One region of the Silvimonas iriomotensis genome, then DNA from elsewhere that is predicted to be linked to it. Evidence: predicted binding sites of a transcription regulator. Region 1 holds the regulator's gene; each other region holds the start of a gene.
The links. The regulator FNR, encoded in region 1, switches genes on or off when oxygen is low (the NO sensors DNR and NnrR bind a similar motif). The targets are predictions, from matches to a motif close to TTGATNNNNATCAA.

Region 1 (5,155 bases):
GCATCAGACAAGGCGGGAGTAGCGCGCGGCGGTAGTTTTCTCACGCAAGTGGCGATCAAACACCATAGCAATGGAGCGGATCAGCATGCGTCCCTTGGGCGTAACCTCGATGCCTTCGGGCGAAATGATCAGCAAGTCATCGCGCATCATGGCGTCCAGCACCGCCAGTTCAGGCGCAAAGTAGGTTTTGAAATCCACCAGCCAGGCGGTTTCGACCTGCCCGAAGTCCAGATTGAAGCGACACATCAGCCCCTGAATGACCGATCGCCGCAACAGATCATCGCGGTTCAGCTCGTACCCCCGCACGATGGGCAGGATGTCTTCATCCAGCATGGCGTAGTACTGTTCGATCTCTTTGGCGTTCTGGAAATAACCGGCGCCCACTTTGCCAATACCGGAAACGCCAAATGCCAATAAATCAGATTCCGCCCAGGTTGAATAACCCTGGAAATTGCGCTGCAAAGTGCCACGCCTTTGCGCTACGGCCAGATCATCATCCGGCAATGCAAAATGATCCATACCGATATAGACATATCCGGCCTCGGTAAGCCGCTCAATTGCAGATTGCAGGATATCGAGTTTTTCTGATGCCCCCGGCAATGCACTGGCATCCATTTGCCGTTGTGTTTTGAATCTTTCAGGCAAATGCGCATAATTATAAAGCGCAAGTCGGTCTGGCCTGATTGCCAGAACCCGGTCGATTGTGCGCAACACACTTTGCACCGACTGGAACGGCAAGCCGTAGATCAGATCAATGCTGACCGAGCGGAAACCCATGCTGCGCGCGGCGTCGATCACCATACGGGTTTGCGCTTCGCTCTGCACGCGGTTCACGGCGCGCTGCACGCGCTCGTCAAAATCCTGCACGCCAACACTCATGCGGTTAAAACCGGCCTGGGCCAGGAGGCTGATTTTGGCGGGCTGCAATTTGCGCGGATCAATTTCGATCGAATATTCGCCATTTGGCAAAATATGGAAATTCTTATTGATTTCTGAAATCAAATCGGCAAGTTGTGCTTCCGGCAAAAAAGTAGGTGTACCACCGCCAAAATGAATCTGGCCAACCTTCATGGTATATGGCAATATATTTGCCAGCAGCCGAATTTCTTTTTTAAGATATTCGACATATTCAACTGCCCTGCTTTCATTTTTGGTGATGATCTTGTTACAGGCGCAGTAGTAGCAGACGGTATTGCAAAAAGGCAGATGAAAATACAGCGATGCCGGGCGGTCTGCCTCCCCCACGCGGGACTGCTGCAGCGACGCGGCATAGGCGTCGACACTCAGCGGACCAAAGCGGTCAGCAGTGGGATATGAGGTGTAGCGAGGCCCCTGGCCATCGTAGCGTTCGACAAGGGGGCGATCGAACTCGACTTGCTGGATGTAGGCGGCTGTATGCATTTGTCCTGCCCTGAAAATTCAGGGTAAACAGTTTGCCTCCACCCTGGAGATATTTACTTGATACAGATCAAAGCAAATCGCATGATGCTCGCATCTACTTCGCACATGTAATTAATAGATGCCCTCAGCGACCGACCGTTTCTGACAGACCAGCCCCAACCGTGACTTTGGCTCTGGCCTGCAGGCAATTATCTGAAGTCCAAGTGGAAAAACAACCATGCTCTCACCTATCCAGTTACGTGAAACCGGTCTCAAGCAATTGCGCCATGCCTGCTCCAGTTGCAGCCTGCGCGAACTGTGCCTGCCTGTCGGGCTCTCTCCCGATGAAATGCGTCAGGTCGACCAGCTTGTCAGCCAGGGCCGCCCGATCAAGCGGGGCGAAGCGCTCTATCGGGCCGGCGAACCGTTTCACTCGCTTTACGCTGTGCGCCTGGGTTTTTTCAAGACCAGTGTTGTCTCTGAAGATGGCCGGGAGCAGGTCACGGGCTTTCACATGAACGGTGAACTGATCGGCATGGATGCCATCAGCACCGAGCACCACACCTGCGATGCGGTGGCACTGGAAGACAGCGAAGTGTGCGAGTTGCCATTCAATGAAATGGAAAACATGTCGCGCCGCATTCCCTCGCTGCAGCGCCACCTGTACCGCCTGATGAGCCGCGAGATCGTCCGCGATCATGGCGTCATGCTGTTGCTGGGCAACATGAAGGCTGAGGAGCGCATTGCGGCATTCCTGCTGAACCTGTCACAACGTTTTGCCTTGCGCGGTTACTCGCAGCACAGTTTTCATTTGCGCATGACGCGTGAAGAAATCGGCAGCTATCTGGGCCTGAAACTGGAAACCGTCAGCCGCACCTTGTCACGCTTCCAGGACCAGGGTTTACTGCGGGTACAGAACCGTTTGATTGAACTCAAAGACATCGAAGGCCTGAAGCAGTTGATGAATAGCTGCCAGGGCAACTGACCCCGCGCCCCCATGATCGCCCAGCTCTGCCTGATTGCCCCTGCCGCACAAGCCTCTGCCGTACTTGAACGCCTGGGACAGGCCGGGCTGGGGCTGCCTGTATTCCCGGCGGAGGCGGCGGCAGCGCTTCCGCCCGCCCCCACGGCAGACAGCACGCTGGTGCTGATCAATCCGGGCAATATGGCTGCTTACCAGCAACACTTGGCCGTTGCCCGGCAAGGTGGCTGGCGCCTTCTGGACCTGGCGGTCAATCTGCACAATCCGTTTGGTAAAACCATGGGCTGGATGGTTGCCGCGGGTGGCAACCATGATGATTTCGCCCTGGCCACGCCGGTACTGGATGCGCTGGCGCCGCCGTTTCCCAAAGCCTGGCTTCACGCCGGCGGCCCTGGGGCCGGTGCTTTTCTGAACAGCATTGCCAGCGGCTGGCTGGCGCAGTCTGAATCTGTCTGGCAATGGTTGCTGCATGCCTTGCAGCAACCGGGTGCCAGTTCGTTTGATCTGCAATCCTGGCAAACGCTGATCGACCACAGCCTGACGCACCTGCAAGACGATGCCCGCAGCTATCTGGCCATTGATACCGGGCCGTTCCAGCCCTGGTTTGCCGATCAATGCGCCCTGCTACTCAACCCGCTGACCCGTGAATCCCCGGCCCGCCAACTGGCCAACTGGTTCCTGGCCGCGCAGGCGGTCAACCCCAAACCCTGACTCACACAGTGTCGGCCCAAATAAAAAACGGCCCCTTATGAAGGGGCCGTTAACGCAATCGGCAGATATGCGCTAGTAAACAGGTCAGGCAGCAGCGGCCTTGCGGCGATTGGCTGCAGCGGTAGAGCTGGCCTTGTTGATGTTCTGCACGGTCGCAGCCAGCCACTCTTCGCTTTGCTTGCGGGTTGCGGCGATCGCGGAATCGTACACATCAAACGTGGTGGCCACGCCTTGACGCAGGCTCTTCACACCTGCGGCACCGGCCGGATATTGTTCAGCCAGCTTGTCCAGACCAGCCAGTACTTCTTCGCTGGTTTGCTTCAGATGTTTTTCCACCAGTTCACCCAGTTCTTTCTGGGTGGCATGGGCAATGCCCACGGCTTCGCGCCAGGCGGCGGTGGTTTTTTCGGTCACGGGTTCGACCAGTTCGCGCTGAACGGCCAGCGCTTCATTCGCGTCCTTGGCACCAGCAAGGGACTTGGCAGCGTGCTCGTTGTCAGACAACAGTGCACGGGCAAAACCCAGTTGCACCGCCCAGAGGCGCTCTGTACCGGTCAGGACGGTACGGGCAAAACCCAGAGACTGTTCGATCCCGACTTGTTGAGCGCGGGAAAACTCTTCGGCGAAACGGTTGGTACCAAGCGTCATGATTTTTCCTAAGTGGTTGTGCAATGCAACATTTGAGGGCATTCTGGCAGAATGCATTCATATGTCAACCTTATTTTGTGCAATGCATCAGAAAAATCCAGCACGAAAAAAAACGACCTGACGGTCGTTTTTTTATAAACAGGATCAAACAGTTGTTTGATTTGCAGGCTTTACGCTTTGACGTCCACGCTGTTACCCAGGTTGGACGGATTGTTGTACTGCGGCACTGGCGGCAGCGCCTGCAACAGGCTAAGGGCCGCAGAAGCTTGCGCGTCATTGGCTTTTTTCATGACGGCCACGTTGATCGAATTGGCGTTGGCGGCGGGTTGCAGCACCGTGGCGTTGAGCTGGTTCATGCTCTGATTCACCGCGTTGCTTTGACTGCTGACTGCACTTGCATCCATAAGGCTGAAGACTCCTCTATAGGAATCAACACCTTAACCTGGAATTTATTACAAATGCAAGTTAGTCCGCCCACACTGTTCAACGCGCGCCTGCCTCTGTCTTGATTAGCAGTGATAGAATTTGCGGATGAATACCCCTGCCTTTATCCATCTCCGCCTTCACTCCGAATTCTCTGTGACCGACGGCATTGTCCGTATTGACGATGCGGTCAGCCAGGCCAAAAAGCTGGGCATGCCAGCCCTGGCTGTTTCGGATCTGATGAACCTGTTTGGCATGGTCAAGCTGTACAAAGCCTGCCGCAACACCGGCCTGAAGCCCATCGTCGCGCTGGATTGCTGGATAGAGAACCATGATGATCGCGACAAACCCACGCGCGTGTTGTTTGTTGCCCGCAACCGTGACGGTTACGGCCGTCTGTGCGAACTCCTCACCCGCGCCTACCTGGAAAACCAGTATCGTGGCCGCGCTGAACTGAAAAAAGAATGGCTGGACAGCGGCGACAACACGGGCTTGATGTGCCTGTCTGGCGCGCACCAGGGCGAAATCGGCCAGGCCATCCTGAATGGCAACATGGCCGGCGCCATTGAACTGGCCCGCTGGTGGCACGATCACTTTCCTGGTGCGTTCTATCTGGAACTGCAACGCAGCGGCCGCCCGGAGTGCGAAGCGTCGGTGCAGGGTCATCTGGATATCGCGTCCGAACTGGATTTGCCAGTTGTTGCGACACACCCCATCCAGTTCATGGACCCGGACGACTTCAAGGCGCACGAAGCCCGTACATGTATTTCTGAAGGCTACGTGATGGCCGACAAGCGCCGGCCGCGCAACTTCACCGAAGAACAGTATTTCAAGACGCCTGACGAAATGCAGGCGCTGTTTGCCGACCTCCCCGAGGCGCTGGCCAACACGGTCACGCTGGCGCAGCGCTGCAACGTGAATATCGTGCTGGGCAAGAACTTCCTGCCGCTGTTCCCGACGCCCGATGGCATGACGCTGGATGACTTCCTGGTGCATCAGGCCAAGGACGGC
Region 2 (5,155 bases), 760 kb from region 1:
TCGTCGGCCACCACGGCAAAGCCGCGTCCTTGTTCGCCGGCCCGGGCGGCTTCAATGGCGGCATTCAGGGCCAGCAAATTGGTTTGCCCGGCAATCTCGCCAATCACGGTGGTGATAGAGCGGATATCACTGGCCCTTTGTGCCAGGGTATCGAGCATGCCGGAAATCGACTGCACGGTTTCCCGGGTCTGGCTGCTCTCGACCGAAATCTTTTCCAGATCGCGCGCGCTGTTATTGCTTTGCTCTGCCGTCTGGCTGGCCAGTTCATCGGCCTGCTGGGCCGATGCGGCGACCTCTGACACGCTGACGGTGACTTCTTCAATTGCCGCGGCGTTGTGGCCGGCAAAATCGGTAATGGAGTTCGTCTCCCGGGCGATCCGCTGGATTTCATTGCGCGCGCTTTCCACCCCTTGCGCCAGTTGCTGGCTGCGGCTGCGCACATCGGCAAACGTCTTGCCCAGCTGGCCAATGAACTGGTTGAAGGCTTCGCTGGTCTGGCCGACTTCATCCTGGGTCAGCACCGGCAGGCGGCGCGACAGATCGGCATCACCTTGCGAGATATCGCGCATGGCCTTGCGGATGCCCAGCAAAGGCTGCAGCTGTTTGCGCAGGAACAAGGTGCTCAGGCTGATGATCACCACCAGCAGCACGATCAGGATGATCACACTCTTGTACAGCAGGGCGCGCGTGGCCGCTTGCAGCGCGGCTTTGTCGCTGACTGCCACCAGCCGGAATTCGGTCCCCGGCACCGGCAGCACCGTGATCAGCTTGGTATGGCCATCAATGGCGACTTCAGAAAAGCCCTTGTCGTTAAAGGTGGATTCCAGCACGGCCGGCGTCAGCGCCGCACCCAGCGCAGAGGCCGGCTGGTTCAGGCGGGACGGATCGCTATGCGCAAAAATCAGGCCGTCGTGATTGACGATAAACGCATAGCCTTCGCCCGGCAGTTGCGTGCGCTTGAGTTCTTGCATGATCGACGAGATTTCAACATCCGCCCCGATCACGCCAACCACCTGGCCGCCATTGACCACGGCATGCGCAAAGCTCGACACCGCCGAGCCCGTCGCCGCCGCGACCGAGGGCATCTCGACAAACGTGCCGTTCTGTTCCGCCTGGGCGCGGCCCCACCAGTGCCATTTGCGCGGATCATTGTTGTCCGGCGGCAAGGTAACGTTGTTGGCATTTTGCTGGGTGCCATCGGGGTAGGCCAGGAACACGTTGGCAAAGCCGCCCGCATCGCGCGCATAGCCCATTCCGGCGACCAGGCCCGGATCATGCGGTACGGGTTTGAAGGCGTTGAGCACCTGCGCCTTGGCGGAAATCCAGTTGCCGATATGAATGCCCAGCACGTTGCTGACTGCGCTGATCTGCGCTTTAGACTCGGCCTCTTGCTGCGCGCTTGACAGAAAATAGCTCGCCCCGGCGATCACCACGCCAGTCACGATCACCATCGCGCTGACTGCCGCGACCAGTTTGCTTTGCAGAGTACGCATACCCAGAGCCATGATTGCTCTCCATTTGTTATTGGCAACTATTCAGGAATTATCGGCAGGACTTGGCAATTTTGCAGGCTGCTGTTTACCTGATTGCTTTTCTGGCGGGATATGTGGAACGTGCCTGCGCGCCGGCCTGCGGTGGCGTATCAATGCGGGTGGCGACAACAGTAAAAAGCCCCGGTTTCCCGGGGCTTTTTACTGATCACGGCAGGGCGTGGCAAGGTCATTGCAGCTTGACGAACTTGTCCAGCACGCGGATCAGCTGCGTTACAAAACCGTGCTCGTTGTCATACCAGGCCACGGTTTTCACCAGTTGCAGATCGCCATGCTCAGAGATCTCGGTCTGGGTGGCATCAAAGACAGAGCCAAACGTAGAGCCGATCACATCAGAAGAAACGATCTCTTCTTCGGTATAACCAAACGAATCGCTGGCGGCGGCTTTCATGGCTGCGTTGATTTCTTCTGCGCTGACTTTCTTGCCCAGGATGGTGACAAGTTCAGTCACAGAGCCCGTTTTCACCGGCACGCGCTGGGCGTGGCCCTTGAGCTTGCCGGTCAGCGACGGAATCACAAGGCCAATGGCTTTGGCGGCGCCGGTGGTATGCGGGATGACGTTCTCTGCCGCGGCGCGGCTGGCGCGCAGATCCTTGCCGCGCGGGCCATCCACCAGCGCTTGCGTGCCGGTGTAGGCGTGGACGGTGGTCATGGTGCCGACCTGAATGCCGAACTGGTCATCCAGCACCTTGGCCATGGGTGCCAGGCAGTTGGTGGTGCAGGAGGCCACAGAAATGAATTTGTCCGCCGCCGTCATGGTGTCATCGTTCACGGCGTAAACAACGGTTTTCATATTGCCGGCCGGCGCAGAGACCAGCACTTTGCGGGCCCCGGCGGTCAGGTGGGCCTGGGATTTCTCTTCCGAGGTATAAAAGCCCGTGCACTCCACCACCACATTCACATCCAGCTTGCCCCAGGGAATATTGGCCGCGTCTTTTTCGGCATACACCGCAATGCGCTTGCCGTTCACGATCAGCGCGTCGTCGGTGTGCTCTACCGACCAGGGAAAAGCGCCGTAGTTGGAGTCATGGCGCAGCAGGTAAGCCAGTACCTTGGGCGAGGTCAAATCGTTGATGGCGACCACTTCCAGCCCGGAGTTGACCTCCAGCATGCGCCGCAGTACCAGACGGCCAATCCGGCCAAACCCGTTAATCCCGATCTTGTTCATGTGATGTCTCCCGCCAGGCCGTGACCCGCGCGCTATAGGTTCATGGGCGCCGCGTACCTGGCACAGGCACGGTATTGCGGGCGCACGTCTGATCAATGTAGTACCTGGTTGTTGCAACTGAAAGTATGCGGTGAGCCCCGCGTCTATCTGCGGAGGGAGAGGGCGATGCGCTGGCCGGCTGTAGCCGCGTCGGCGTGCCGCTCTGCTATGGTGAAAGCCTTCAACCCCAGCCGGGAGGCATGATGAGAAATGGATGGATGATGAGCGCAGGCCTGGTGCTGGCTTGCAGCCTGCCGGGCTGCGCCAGCAACCCGGGGCCGGCCAGTACGCCCGCCCAGCCAGAGGCCGCAGCACAATGCCACGCCGAAGCGGTGCAAGCGCGCGTTGGCCAGATGGCCGCACCCGATCAGCTTGAGGCCCTCCGCCAGCAAGCCAGTGCCAGCGTGCTGCGCGTGATCAAGCCCGGTGATGCCGTCACCATGGACTACAACATCACCCGGCTGAACCTGGAGGTGGATGAAACCGGCGTGATCAAGCGCGTCAGTTGCGGCTAACCCGTGATGCCAGACCAGAAACGGTCCAGCCAGCCTTTTTTCTGCCAGGTGGCCTGCGCGCCGCGCTCCAGAAAGAACGCGGCGTAGCGGGTGTCGCCCTCCTGGATATGGTGGGTCAACCAGTTACGCAGGAAATGCAGCAACTCGAAGGTGACCGCATCGCCGGCCTGGACGCGCGCCTGGAACACCCGCAGATCACCGATCAGGATCTCGTGGTGCTGTTTGTGCTCTTCATAATCCGGGTAGCCCAGAATGCGCATCAGGCTTTCTTCCACGGTGAAGTGGATGCGCGTGTAGTCCGCCAGTCGCCCCAGAATGTCAACTGAGGCGGCGCGACCTTGATGGCGGTGGATGGCCTCGTATAACTCGTTGAGCAGCGCCACCAGCACCTTGTGTTGTTCGTCGATCTCCTGAATGCCGACCGACAGGCTGTCATCCCATTGCACCAGCGTTTGCATCATCTGATTCTCAAATGTCATGGCGATATGCTGATTACATGAGCGCGGGCAGGCTTTGATCTGTATCAATGGCGCACGGTGCACGGTCTTGTGGCCGGACCACAAGCGGGGAAATGATGGGGCTTATTCTCACAATGAACTGGCTCTGGTAACCAGTTTTTTGCTTATACATTTCATTTGTAGAAAGCAAATTTTTGGTAAAAGGCGAAAAAGCTACATAAAACCCACTGTTTAGTAAGCTAATGCTGTGTATATCAAAAATCAGATGGTGTTTTATGGTCGTTCCGGATATGGTTTGCACATAAAAAAAGAAATATCAGCTATGTATGTCATGAGTGGAAACAAACAGCCTGGAATCCTGATATGTCCATCCAGAACCGCATTCTCCTTTGGGTCGCGGCCCTTGTCGTTGCCGGCTTTATCGTTGCCTGGGGCCTGATTGGCGCCTTTGGCATTACCAGTGGTGGTGGCATTGCCGCCGTGGCCGTGGTCATTTTGCTGGCCGTCCTGGCCGGTATCTGGGCCGCCGTCGGCCTGACCCTCAAGCCCCTGAACCGCTTGCGTCACACCCTGACCACCCTGGTGGAAAAGGGCGGTGATCTGAACACCCGTGTCGAGGCCTCCGGCGCGCCGGAACTGGCCGACATCGCCAACGCCTTCAATCATTTTGTGTCTGATCTGCAAGTGACGTTCCGTGAAGTCCAGCGCGATATGGAAAGCCTGTCGCTGGGCCTGAAAGAACTCACCGGCGTGACTGCGCAGCTGGTGAAAGACGCCCACGTGCAAAGCGACTTTGCCTCGGCCTCTGCCGCGGCGGTGGAAGAAATCACCGTCAGCATCACCCACATTGCCGACAACGCCTCTGACGTAGACGGCAACGTCAAGGAAACCACGCACCTTTCGCGCCAGAGCGCGGAAGCCGTGCTGCGAGTGTCGGACGAAGTGTCCAGCATGGCCCAGTCCATGCAACTCCTGGGCAGCACCATGACCGATCTGGGCAAGAACTCCCAGAAGATCGGCAGCATTGTGGTGGTGATCAAGGACATTGCCGAACAAACCAACTTGCTGGCGCTCAATGCGGCAATTGAAGCCGCCCGCGCCGGTGAGCAAGGCCGCGGCTTTGCCGTGGTGGCCGATGAAGTGCGCAAGCTGGCCGAGCGCACCGCCAACGCCACGGTAGAAATCGCCAGCCTGATCGACTCGGTCAACAAGGAAACGCGCAAGGCCGTGGACAGCATGGAAAGCACCACCGGCCAGGTGTCCGCCAGCGTTGAAAAAGCCGACGTCGCGCGTGAGCACATGCTGCAGATCGGTGCTCGTATGGACCAGATGGCCGATGTGATCCAGGGCATTGCCGATGCCACGCAAGAGCAGACCTCTGCTGCCACCACCATGGCGCAGTCTGCTGAACAGATCAACGTCATG
Region 3 (5,155 bases), on a different contig from region 1:
GCCATCGGTTCCAGAATGAACTTGATGTCTTCCTGGGTGTAGCCAAACGCTTGCTGGCAATCGAGCACGGTCGAACAGGGCGCGCCCGGCAGTTCGGTCGCGTCTTGCACTTCATCAAGCTTGATGCGGATCTTGCCAATCCACTCTTTGTACGGACGGGCATTGGCCAGCGAGGACTTGATCTCGCCATCATCAATAATGCGGCCTTGTTCCAGATCGATCAGGAACATCTTGCCCGGTTGCAGGCGCCACTTCTTGTTGATGCGGCTGTCTTCGATCGGCAGCACGCCGGATTCAGACGCCATGACAACCAGATCATCGTTGGTGACCAGATAACGGGCCGGACGCAGACCGTTACGGTCCAGCGTGGCGCCAATCTGGCGGCCATCGGTAAACGCCACGGCGGCGGGGCCGTCCCACGGCTCCATCATCGCGGCATGGTATTCGTAGAAGGCGCGACGGTTGTCGTCCATCAGCGTGTGCTTTTCCCACGCTTCCGGGATCATCATCATCACGGCCTGAGCCAGCGTGTAGCCGCCCATGACCAAGAGTTCCAGCGCGTTATCAAACGACGCGGAGTCAGACTGACCCGGGTAAATCAGCGGCCATACTTTTTCCAGGCTCTTGCCCAGCACCGGCGAGCTGATCGCCTTTTCACGTGCGGTAATCCAGTTCACGTTGCCGCGCACGGTGTTGATTTCACCGTTGTGGGCAATCATGCGGAACGGGTGTGCCAGATCCCAGGTCGGGAAGGTGTTGGTACTGAAACGCTGGTGAACCAGCGCGAGTGCGGAAACGCAACGGGCATCGGCCAGATCGCGGTAGTACTCGCCAACCTGATCGGCCAGCAGCAGACCCTTGTAGTTCACGGTACGGGCCGAGAACGATGGGACATAGAATTCGTGACCGTGAGTCAGCTTCAGGCGGCGGATCGCGTGGCTGGCCGACTTGCGGATGATGTAGAGCTTGCGTTCCAGGGCATCGGTAACCAGCACGTCCGGACCGCGACCCACGAAGATCTGGCGGATGACCGGCTCTTTGGCGCGCACGGTCGGGGACATCGGCATCTCGCGGTCGACCGGCACATCACGCCAGCCCAGCACCACCTGGCCTTCCACACGGACGGCACGCTCGATTTCTTCCTGACAGGCATTGCGCGAGGCGGCTTCCTGCGGCAGGAACACCATACCCACACCGTACTCACCGTACGGGGGCAAGGTCACGCCCTGGCGGGCCATTTCTTCGCGGAACAGCGCATCCGGAATCTGGATCAGAATACCGGCGCCGTCGCCCTGGAGCGGGTCAGCGCCAACGGCGCCGCGGTGATCCAGATTTTTCAGGATCAACAACCCTTGTTCGACGATCGAATGAGACTTCTGGCCCTTCATATGGGCGACGAAACCAACGCCACAGGCGTCGTGTTCGTGTGCGGGATCGTACAACCCCTGCTGCTGGGGCATCACGTGATCCATCACGGTCTTTCCTTCTGGCTAAGCGCACCCGATCCACATCAACGTGCGGGCGACGCACAGGTCAAAAAAGGCCGACATTGCGTCAGCCTGGTTCCGATAATTCGATAATCATCTACAGGGGTCGAGCGGCTAGTCCGGATCTCACGGAGCTGGCGTCGACTAGGCTGGCGGGGTAGCCAGCGCACGGTGCGCGAGCGCGTTGGTATAACGCAGCGCACAAAATGGCAATCATATTGCCAGAAATTCTGCCCTGATCAGAGGCATTTTTTCGAAAAAATGACAGAAAACGGTGCAAATGCGGCACGTCCGTCGGGAAACCGTTGTATGTTTGTCAGAAGACAATGACTACATAATTTCATGTATGTTTTGTGTCAGTCACAAATCAGCAAACTACATCTGTTATGCGAACGTGATTTTTACCTGCGCAATGAAGTGCTTGATAGGTATCAATACACAGAATTCATGCAGTCATCATGCTTCAATAATGAGAATGATTCTTGAAAGCGAGATGCAGCATGTGCCCCCTGTTCGAGCTGTCGCTGGAAACCCCCGCCCGCGTATTAAAACTACATACTCCTGATGAGCTGACACAGCGTCTTTGCGCGCTGGGTTTACGCCCTGGCCGCGAGGTCACGGTACTGCGTCGCGGCTGGCTGGGTGGCCCGCTGCAATTGCGCATCGGCAGTACTGAACTCATGCTGCGGCGCGAACATGCCCGCGCCATCGACGTGGAAGCCCTCCTCGCCCGGGAGGCGTGAACATGCAACGCATCGCGCTGGTCGGCATGCCCAATACGGGCAAATCCACCTTGTTCAACCGCATTACCGGCGGCAATGCCCGCGTGGCCAACTGGCCGGGGCTGACGGTTGATCTGGCCACCCACCGCATCTTGCTGGGCGCCAAAATGGTGCAGATGGTGGACTTGCCCGGCATCTACGATTTATCGGGCGGCGCCGAAGATGAACGGATCGCCCAGTCTTTTCTGGCCAGCACGCCGCTGACCGGCGTCATCGTCTTGCTCAATGCCACGCAGCTGGACCGGCAACTGGGCCTGGCGCTGCAGCTCAAGGCCCTGGGCGCGCCGATGATTGTGGCGCTTAACATGGCCGACGAAGCCCGTAGCGCCGGCATGACCATTGATACTGCGGCGCTGGCGCAGCAACTGGGCTGCCCGGTGCTGCTGGTTTCAGCCAAGCGCGGCGATGGCATCCCCGAATTGAAACAGACCCTGTCTCATCTGGCCGGCCAGCAACGAGCAGTCAATCTCGACTTCACCCAGCTGCAGCCGGCGGCGGCGTTTCATGAGGCCGAAGCCCGTCTGCACCATGACCACGTCAGCCGCCCGCCCACCATGCCAGCCAGCCTCACCGCCAGGATCGACCGCTGGATTCTGCACCCGGCGCTGGGGCTGCCGCTGTTTGTGCTGACCATGTTTATCCTGTTCCAGCTGACATTCGCCATTGGCACGCCACTGCAAGACTTGCTGGGCAGCGGCATCGACTGGGTCAAGTCAACGTGGCTGGAACCCGCACTGGCCGGTGCGCCCGAGATTGTGCGCGGCGCCTTGCTGGATGGCTTGTATGACGGCGTTGGCACCGTGCTGACCTTTGCGCCGCTGATCTTCCTGTTTTTCTCGCTGATGGCGGTGATTGAAGACTCCGGCTACTTCGCCCGCGCCGCTTTCATGATGGATGGCCTGATGGCGCGCCTGGGTCTGGATGGCCGCGGCTTTGTCATGCTGATGATGGGTTTTGGCTGCAATGTGCCGGCGCTGATGGGCACCCGCGTGATCCGCGACCCCAAGGCCCGGCGCCTGACCATGCTGACCATCCCGTTTGCGCTGTGCTCGGCCCGGTTGCAGATTTTCCTGTTCCTGTGCGCCGCGCTGTTCACCCCGGCCCAGGCACCGTGGGTACTGCTGGGGCTGTATCTGGCCAGTATCGTGATCGCCCTGGGCACGGCCTGGCTGCTGCGCAAGCGCTTTACTTCATCCGAGCCTTTTGCACTGGAACTGCCGCCCTTCCGCCTGCCGCTCTTCAAGCAGATTCGCCTGCGCGGCTGGGGCGAAACCCGGGCGTTTTTGCGTACCGCCTCAACCATGATTGTCGCTGGCGTACTGCTGGTGTGGTTCCTGACGCATTACCCGAACGAGCACCATAGCTACGCCGCCATGGTGGCAAACGTGCTCGAACCGGTACTGACGCCGATCGGTATTCATTCCGAGATGTCGATTGCGCTGATTTTTGGCTTTGTCGCCAAAGAAGTGGTGCTGGGGGCGCTGTCGGTGATTACCGGCATGCAAGGCAACGCGCTTTCCGCCCACCTGGCCAGCAGCATGGACCCGGTTTCGGCCATCTCGTTCATGCTGTTCACGCTGATCTATGTGCCGTGCGTGGCCACCGTGGCCACCATGCACAAAGAATCAAAAAGCGCGTGGTTCACAGCCGGTTCGGTGGCGTGGTCACTGGGGCTGGCGTGGGTGTTGTGCTTTGTGTTTTATCAAGGCACGCGGCTGATTGGCGGGTGGTTCTGAGTCGCTGGTCAGCACCTGACCACCCTCTGGAGACTGGCGGTTTTGCCGCCGCTTTTATTCCCAGTCCGCCCCACCGGCTTTGGGCAAGGTATCCCACATCTGCAGGCGTTTGGTATCGGCCAGCCGCATCGTCGGCTGGCTCAGCAACCAGGCTTCCAGCGCCATGCGCTGGTAGGTCAATTCTTCAATGCTGAGCGCCGCCAGAGTGCGCAGCAGCGCGGCGTGCTCCAGCAGGATTTCGCCTTCAAAAATGGCGGCCGTGGCAAGGTAAAGCTGGTCTTCAATCGCCACCACCCAGTACACACTGTCGGTTTCTTCCACCAGCGCCAGCGTGCCGCGCGGCATGACGGCCAGTTCTTTGGCCACCAGTTGCCCCACCATCTGCAGCCATTGCCAGGCTGATTCGGTGCGCTCGTCAATGCCATAAGGCGGGATGTCGGTATCAACCGGCAGTTCAGAAAACGGGGGATAAACAGGCATGGCGATCAATCAAACGGTATCAGGCAAAGAAAACAAAACGCGGCGGATCAACTGCTGCCGCGCAGTTTAAGCTCAAAACCCAGATCAAGCTGACGTTGTTCCGGTACGTTGTGGCCCTCCATCAGTTTAAGCAGCAGGCTCGCCGCTTCAAAACCGATGCGGTAACGCGGTGTGCGCACGCTGGTCAGCGTCGGCGTCGCCCACGCGGCGCCTTCCAGATCGTTGAACCCCACCACCGCCAGCTGCTCCGGCACCTTGATGCCGATGCGATGACTGCCGGTCAGCACCCCCAGCGCCAGATCGTCGTTACAACAAAACACGGCATCGCAATCCGGATGCTCACGGCGCAAGACTTCCAGCATTTCCACACCAAGGCCGATGCGGGAGGGCTTGGGATTAAGGTACTCCAGCTCCGGCGCATAACAACCTGCCGCCTGCAGCGCCTTGCGGTAGCCATCCAGCCGCTGCATCACCCGCGGGTCCAGCCGGGCGCCAAAGAAGGCAATGCGCCGGTAGCCGCGTTCCAGCAAATGCGTGGTGATCTGCCGTCCGGCTTCATCTTGCGAGAACCCCACGCACAGGCGCTCGTTGGAAGGATCAAGCTCCATCATGTGCACCGCCGGGATACCCAGCTTTGCCAGGCGCTGGCGCATTTCCGGCCGCTGGCGCG
Region 4 (5,155 bases), on a different contig from region 1:
CATTACGCTACGCACGCGTGAGCGGGAGTACCTGCTGGAAGACTCGCTGACCCGTCTGGAAGAAGAGTTCGGCAGCCGCTTTGTGCGTATCCACCGCAATTGTCTGGTGGCGCGCGATTCGCTGGTGGGTTTCGAGAAGATGCCGTCCAACGGCGGTGAAACCCATTGGGTGGCCGTACTGAAAGATGTGCCGGAACGCCTCGCTGTGAGCCGTCGCCAGCAGCACGTCATCAAGGAATTCAAGCGTAACGGCTAAGCGGCCGGCGTTTGTCTTGCCAACAAAAAACCCCGCAAATCATTGCGGGGTTTTTTGTTGGCTGTGAAGCTGCGATCAGGCGCCGAAAATACCCAGCAACCACATGGCCGCCAGGTTGATCAGACAGATCAGCTGCGCCGCGCTACCCAGATCCTTGGCCCGCTTGGCCAGCACATGGCGTTCCAGCGAGGTGTGATCCACCGCCGCTTCCACGGCGGAGTTCAGCAGTTCCACAATCACCGTCAGCAAGTGACTGGCAATGACCACCGCGCGGGCCCAGGCATGCAAGGGCGCGATAAAGGCAATGATGATGCCGACCACGGCCAGCATCGAGACCTGGCGAAATGCGGCTTCGTTCTTCCAGCCAGCGCCCAGACCATCAAGCGAATAGCCAAGCGCATTCAGTACGCGCTGGGCGCCGGTTTTGCCTTTGAACGGGCTTTCTTCAGCAGACACGATATTTCCTTTTAGTGTTGCGGATGGTCGCCGAATACGTCGGCATAGCAGGTGTAGTTGAACAGGATGGTCACTGGCAGTAACAGAATCAGCCCCAGCATCATGGGCAAGCTGGCTACGATGGCCATCAGCACCAGGATAAGGCCAGACACCAGCATGGGCAGCCAGTTGCGCCAGAACGCCAGATAACTGATGCGCATGGCTTCCACGGCTTTCAGATTGCGCAGGATCACCAGCTGCGGCGCAAAGAAATAAATGCTGTTCATGAACAACATGCCAACCACGAACAGCAACACGAACACCACGCCGCTGCTATCGAGTTGCGGCACCGGCCCACCGCCGGTCTGGGCAGCGTGGATGGCCTGGATTTCTTCGGGCGAGACCATCAGCTTGCCCAGCAGTGCCAGCACCGCCATCACCACAAACGAACCCAGCATGTACAACAGGCCCACGCTGATGAGCGTACGGGTTTTTGCTTTCAGGGCAATGAAGAGGTCAGGCAAGGCCGGCGCGCGATCCTGGCTGCGGCTTTCATGCGCGGCCCAGGCAATGCCGGCGATCAGCATGGGCGCAATAATGGGGGTCAACATGCCGACGACGGGAATCATTAACATCCCGAACAAGATGACCAGCATGACGGCGCACAGCAACAGCCATTGCCACCAATGCTTGAAAAACATCCTGAATGCGTCAGCGATCCACGTCCAGCCGTGAGCGGCCGGAACACGGCGCGGTTCCACGCTATTGTCGATGATGATCCCGTTGTTATCCATCTGTGCTGATTCCTTGTTGTCGTCTATCACGCAGCATCGTATTGACTGTGACGGGATTCTGACAAGTTCAGCAGTATCGGTAACTGCTGTGAACCCTGTGTGACGGCCGGTTGACCTGGCGCGATGACGACTTGTTCCCGGGCTGCAAAAACAAAAAAGGCGCAGTGCAGACTGCGCCTTCAGTGTGCTCAGAGATCGCCTCAGGCGCCAATACAACGCAGCGCGTGGCGGGCAATCATCAGTTCTTCGTTAGTCGGGATAACATACACCGCGACCGTGCTTTGCGGGGTGGAAATGCGGCGTGGCTCGCCGCTGCGCACCTTGTTGGCGGCTTCATCCAGATGCACACCCAGCCATTGCAGCGGCGCGCAAACCAGGCGACGCAGGTCGTCATCGTTCTCGCCAATGCCGGCGGTAAAGACAAGGGCATCAACCCCCTGCAAGGCGGCGGCCAGCGAGCCGACCTGCTGCACGATGCGGTTGGCAAAGTACTCCACGGCAAGGCGGGCGCGTGGCTCGCTGCTGGCGTGCAGTTCGCGCATGTCGCTGGAAACGCCGGACAAGCCCAGCAGGCCCGATTCTTTGTACAGCAGCGATTCGATCTCGGCCGCGTTCATTTTCAGGTGCGTCATCAAATGCAGCACGATGGCCGGGTCAATGGTGCCGGTACGCGTACCCATGGGCAGGCCTTCCAGCGCGGTGAAACCCATGGTCGTCAGCACACACAGGCCCTTGTGCAGGGCCGCCATCGACGCGCCGTTACCCAGGTGGCACACCACGGTACGGCCAGACGCTGCGCGCGCATCGATATCAGGCAGCACGCTGGAGATATATTCGTAAGAGAGACCATGGAAACCCCAGCGGCGGATGCCTTCGCGCTCGGCCAGTTCTACCGGCAGGGCGTACAGCTGGTTGATCTCGGGCTGGGTGCGGTGGAATGCGGTATCAAAGCAGGCCACTTGCGGCACATCAGGCAACAGCCCGGCCAGTGTTTTCATCGGGCCGATGTTGTGCGGTGCATGCAGCGGGGCCAGCGGGATGGTGGTATCCAGCTCTGCCAGTACGCTGGCATCAACCTTCACCGGCTTGGTGAACGCGGTACCGCCGTGCACCACACGGTGACCGATCACCGCCAGCTTGCGGCCTTCGGTGTGGGCCTGCACCCAGTTGAGCAGATAGCGCAGCGCGTAGTCGTGATTGCGGGGCGCATCGGCCGGCAGTTTTTCATCGGCCAGCTTGTCACCTGCGGCATTTTTGGCAGAGAACTGGGGGTCCACGTAGATTCCCTCAACCTGACCTTTGTACAGCAATGCAGGATCTGCAGCAGTCTGGATGAACAAGGAAAACTTGATGCTGGACGAGCCGGCATTGATGATCAGGATCAGGTCGTTCATGTGGGGCTTCTCCTTGGATCGCGCGCCTGGGCACGACCCACAACGGGCTGGTTGGGCCAGTCTGGCCTGCCAGTGGGCAAGTCAGGCGGCAGCCTGAAAACAACCCTGGCACCGCGGCGGGCTGGATTACAGCGCCGATTTTCGGTTCAGGGCAGGCAAACGGATATACTGCGGTACGGACAGGCCTGTCTGCGCCTGTGAGTACGTAGTAAAACTACGAATGCATATTTTATGACGCCATCAAAAGCAAATATTGGTACATATCAATACGCTTTGCGTAGATATTTACCAGGTTGCGCGCCGGAAAGGTTGGCAAAACCAGCTTGAAGATAATGACAAAAGAATATACGACCCACCTCATCTGCGCCCCGGAATTTGACGGCCACGCCGTGGTCACCCAGCTGCACCGGGCTGAGGGCGAAGCGGTGCTGGCCGATGCCGTGCTGGTGACGCTGCGTGCGGGTGAGGCAGATATCGTGGTGCATGCCCCGGCGGCCGGTTTCATTGACCGTTTCATGGTGACGCAAGGCGATCAGGTGGAAGCCACCGGTCTGTTGCTGATGATGGAAGTTGAAGACGAAGACGGCGACATGCTGGAGATCCTGCCGCCGCCGGTGCAAGAAGGTGACGATGAACCGCCGCCACTGGTGTCGGCTGGTTTCACGCCGCGTCGCGATTACCTGGTGGTCAGCCTGAAAGCCGCCCAGCTGGCCGCCCGCCTTGGGGTTGATCTGGCCGAAGTCGCACCCGGTGGCACCCATGGCGAGATTGAAGAAGCCGACGTGGAACGCCACGTACGCGGCTTGCTGCGTCGCTGAGACGGCTCAGGGCCCGCGCCGGCCACCCAGCCAGGCTGGCGTGTAATCACGCACTTGCTGCACAAAATAGCCCCGCGCCTGACGGTTGAAGGTGACCATGCCCAGCAGCGCAATCACCGACCCCAGCAACACGCCATGCAGGCGGATGCCAAGGATCTCGATCCCGGCCAGATGATTGCCGCTGGGGTAGAACATCAGGTCAAACAACAGCAGGATCATGGCGGTCATCAGCGCGTAGTGGGCCCAGAAATTGCGGGCCAGCGCCAAGGGCCGCAAGAAGGCAAACAACACGGCCCAGCCATACAGCGCCCACGCCTGCGGTGTCAGATGGCTGACCAGCCAGGCCAGCGCGACGCCCACTACCGCCCCGAAAACGCTGCGGAACAGACGCGTGAGGCTATCAAGACCATCAGGGCGGGTGACAAACAACACCACCGTGGCGACCCACGCCGGGCGCGGGTAATGCGTATGCTGGGCAATCCATAACGCGGCGCAGGTGGTCAGGCTCAGGCCCAGCGCGTGCCAGATGCCGGCGTTATGCCCGGCCCGCATGCGCCGGAAACTGTTGCGCAGCCCGGGATGCTGGCGCGGTAATGCGCGTGGCCACAGACGGTCATCGACCAGCACCGTGATCACCCCGACGCCAATGCCGAACGCCAGATAGATAAACGCAGCCGCGGGCGGCGCAGTCAGGTAGGCGTACAGCACCAATGCCAGCGCGGCAAAGCGGAAAATATTGTCCAGCGCGACCCCCAGGCCATCATTCCAGCCAATCACAAAGGTCAGCACGGCCAATGAGACAAACATCATGATGTGATGCGGCCCCAGCCACAGGCCAATGGCGCCGCTGCCGACGATGACCACCAGGCCGAATGCTTGCGTCATCAGCCGGTGGCGGGCAGTGCCACCGTAATCAAGCAAGGTGGCATACAGGCCGCCAATGGCCCCCAGCAAGGCGCCGATCACATCGCCCGCCAGCAAACCGACCAGCGCGGGAATGCCGACCGCAATGCCGGAAGATACAGCCTGCCGCCACGGCAAGGACGCATCGGCATTCAGGGCCAGCAGATGTAGGGGGACCAAGGGTTCGCGCATGGCTTCAATCATTGACAGTTCAGCGCAACTTGTCCAGACCGGATTGATCTGGCCGGCACCATGCAAAACGCCCCGTGACCGGGGCGTTTCTGTTGTCGTCGCCTTGCGGAAAAGGCTTAGCGGCCGAGTTTGCCCAGCGCGCGGCGTTGCGCAACGGCATTGGCCAGCGTGGTCAGTGCTTTCTCGGTATCGCTCCAGCCAATGCAGGCATCGGTAATCGACTGGCCGTAGCACAGCTCTTTGCCTTCAACCTGATCCTGGCGGCCTTCCACCAGATGGCTTTCGATCATCACGCCGAACAGCGCCTTGTTGCCTTCGCCAATCTGCGCGGCGACATCGGTACAGACTTCCATCTGGCGACGA

Region 2: a site for FNR is predicted at 3,786-3,799, ahead of IEX57_RS01625 (bacteriohemerythrin). Genes of this name have one in related genera too.
Region 3: a site for FNR is predicted at 1,909-1,922, ahead of IEX57_RS20340 (FeoA family protein). Genes of this name have one in related genera too.
Region 4: a site for FNR is predicted at 3,133-3,146, ahead of IEX57_RS19900 (biotin/lipoyl-containing protein). Genes of this name have one in related genera too.

The regions. Positions count from the first base shown of each region.
Region 1 is NZ_BMLX01000001.1:1,129,740-1,134,894, forward strand. Features, by position in the region: gene hemN (oxygen-independent coproporphyrinogen III oxidase) at 4-1,401, opposite strand; gene fnr (fumarate/nitrate reduction transcriptional regulator Fnr) at 1,619-2,365, shown strand; gene IEX57_RS04995 (hypothetical protein) at 2,378-3,073, shown strand; gene IEX57_RS05000 (phasin family protein) at 3,158-3,721, opposite strand; gene IEX57_RS05005 (putative motility protein) at 3,892-4,125, opposite strand; gene dnaE (DNA polymerase III subunit alpha) at 4,253-5,155, shown strand, end outside.
Region 2 is NZ_BMLX01000001.1:365,895-371,049, forward strand. Features, by position in the region: gene IEX57_RS01610 (methyl-accepting chemotaxis protein) at 1-1,505, opposite strand, end outside; gene gap (type I glyceraldehyde-3-phosphate dehydrogenase) at 1,720-2,718, opposite strand; gene IEX57_RS01620 (I78 family peptidase inhibitor) at 2,976-3,272, shown strand; gene IEX57_RS01625 (bacteriohemerythrin) at 3,269-3,751, opposite strand; gene IEX57_RS01630 (extracellular solute-binding protein) at 4,094-5,155, shown strand, end outside.
Region 3 is NZ_BMLX01000009.1:62,014-67,168, reverse strand. Features, by position in the region: gene gltB (glutamate synthase large subunit) at 1-1,472, opposite strand, end outside; gene IEX57_RS20340 (FeoA family protein) at 1,988-2,230, shown strand; gene feoB (ferrous iron transport protein B) at 2,233-4,005, shown strand; gene IEX57_RS20330 (hypothetical protein) at 4,060-4,485, opposite strand; gene gntR (HTH-type transcriptional regulator GntR) at 4,533-5,155, opposite strand, start outside.
Region 4 is NZ_BMLX01000008.1:161,301-166,455, reverse strand. Features, by position in the region: gene IEX57_RS19920 (LytR/AlgR family response regulator transcription factor) at 1-256, shown strand, start outside; gene IEX57_RS19915 (diacylglycerol kinase) at 332-712, opposite strand; gene IEX57_RS19910 (BPSS1780 family membrane protein) at 724-1,485, opposite strand; gene IEX57_RS19905 (acetate/propionate family kinase) at 1,686-2,879, opposite strand; gene IEX57_RS19900 (biotin/lipoyl-containing protein) at 3,212-3,697, shown strand; gene IEX57_RS19895 (FUSC family protein) at 3,704-4,792, opposite strand; gene aroG (3-deoxy-7-phosphoheptulonate synthase AroG) at 4,909-5,155, opposite strand, start outside.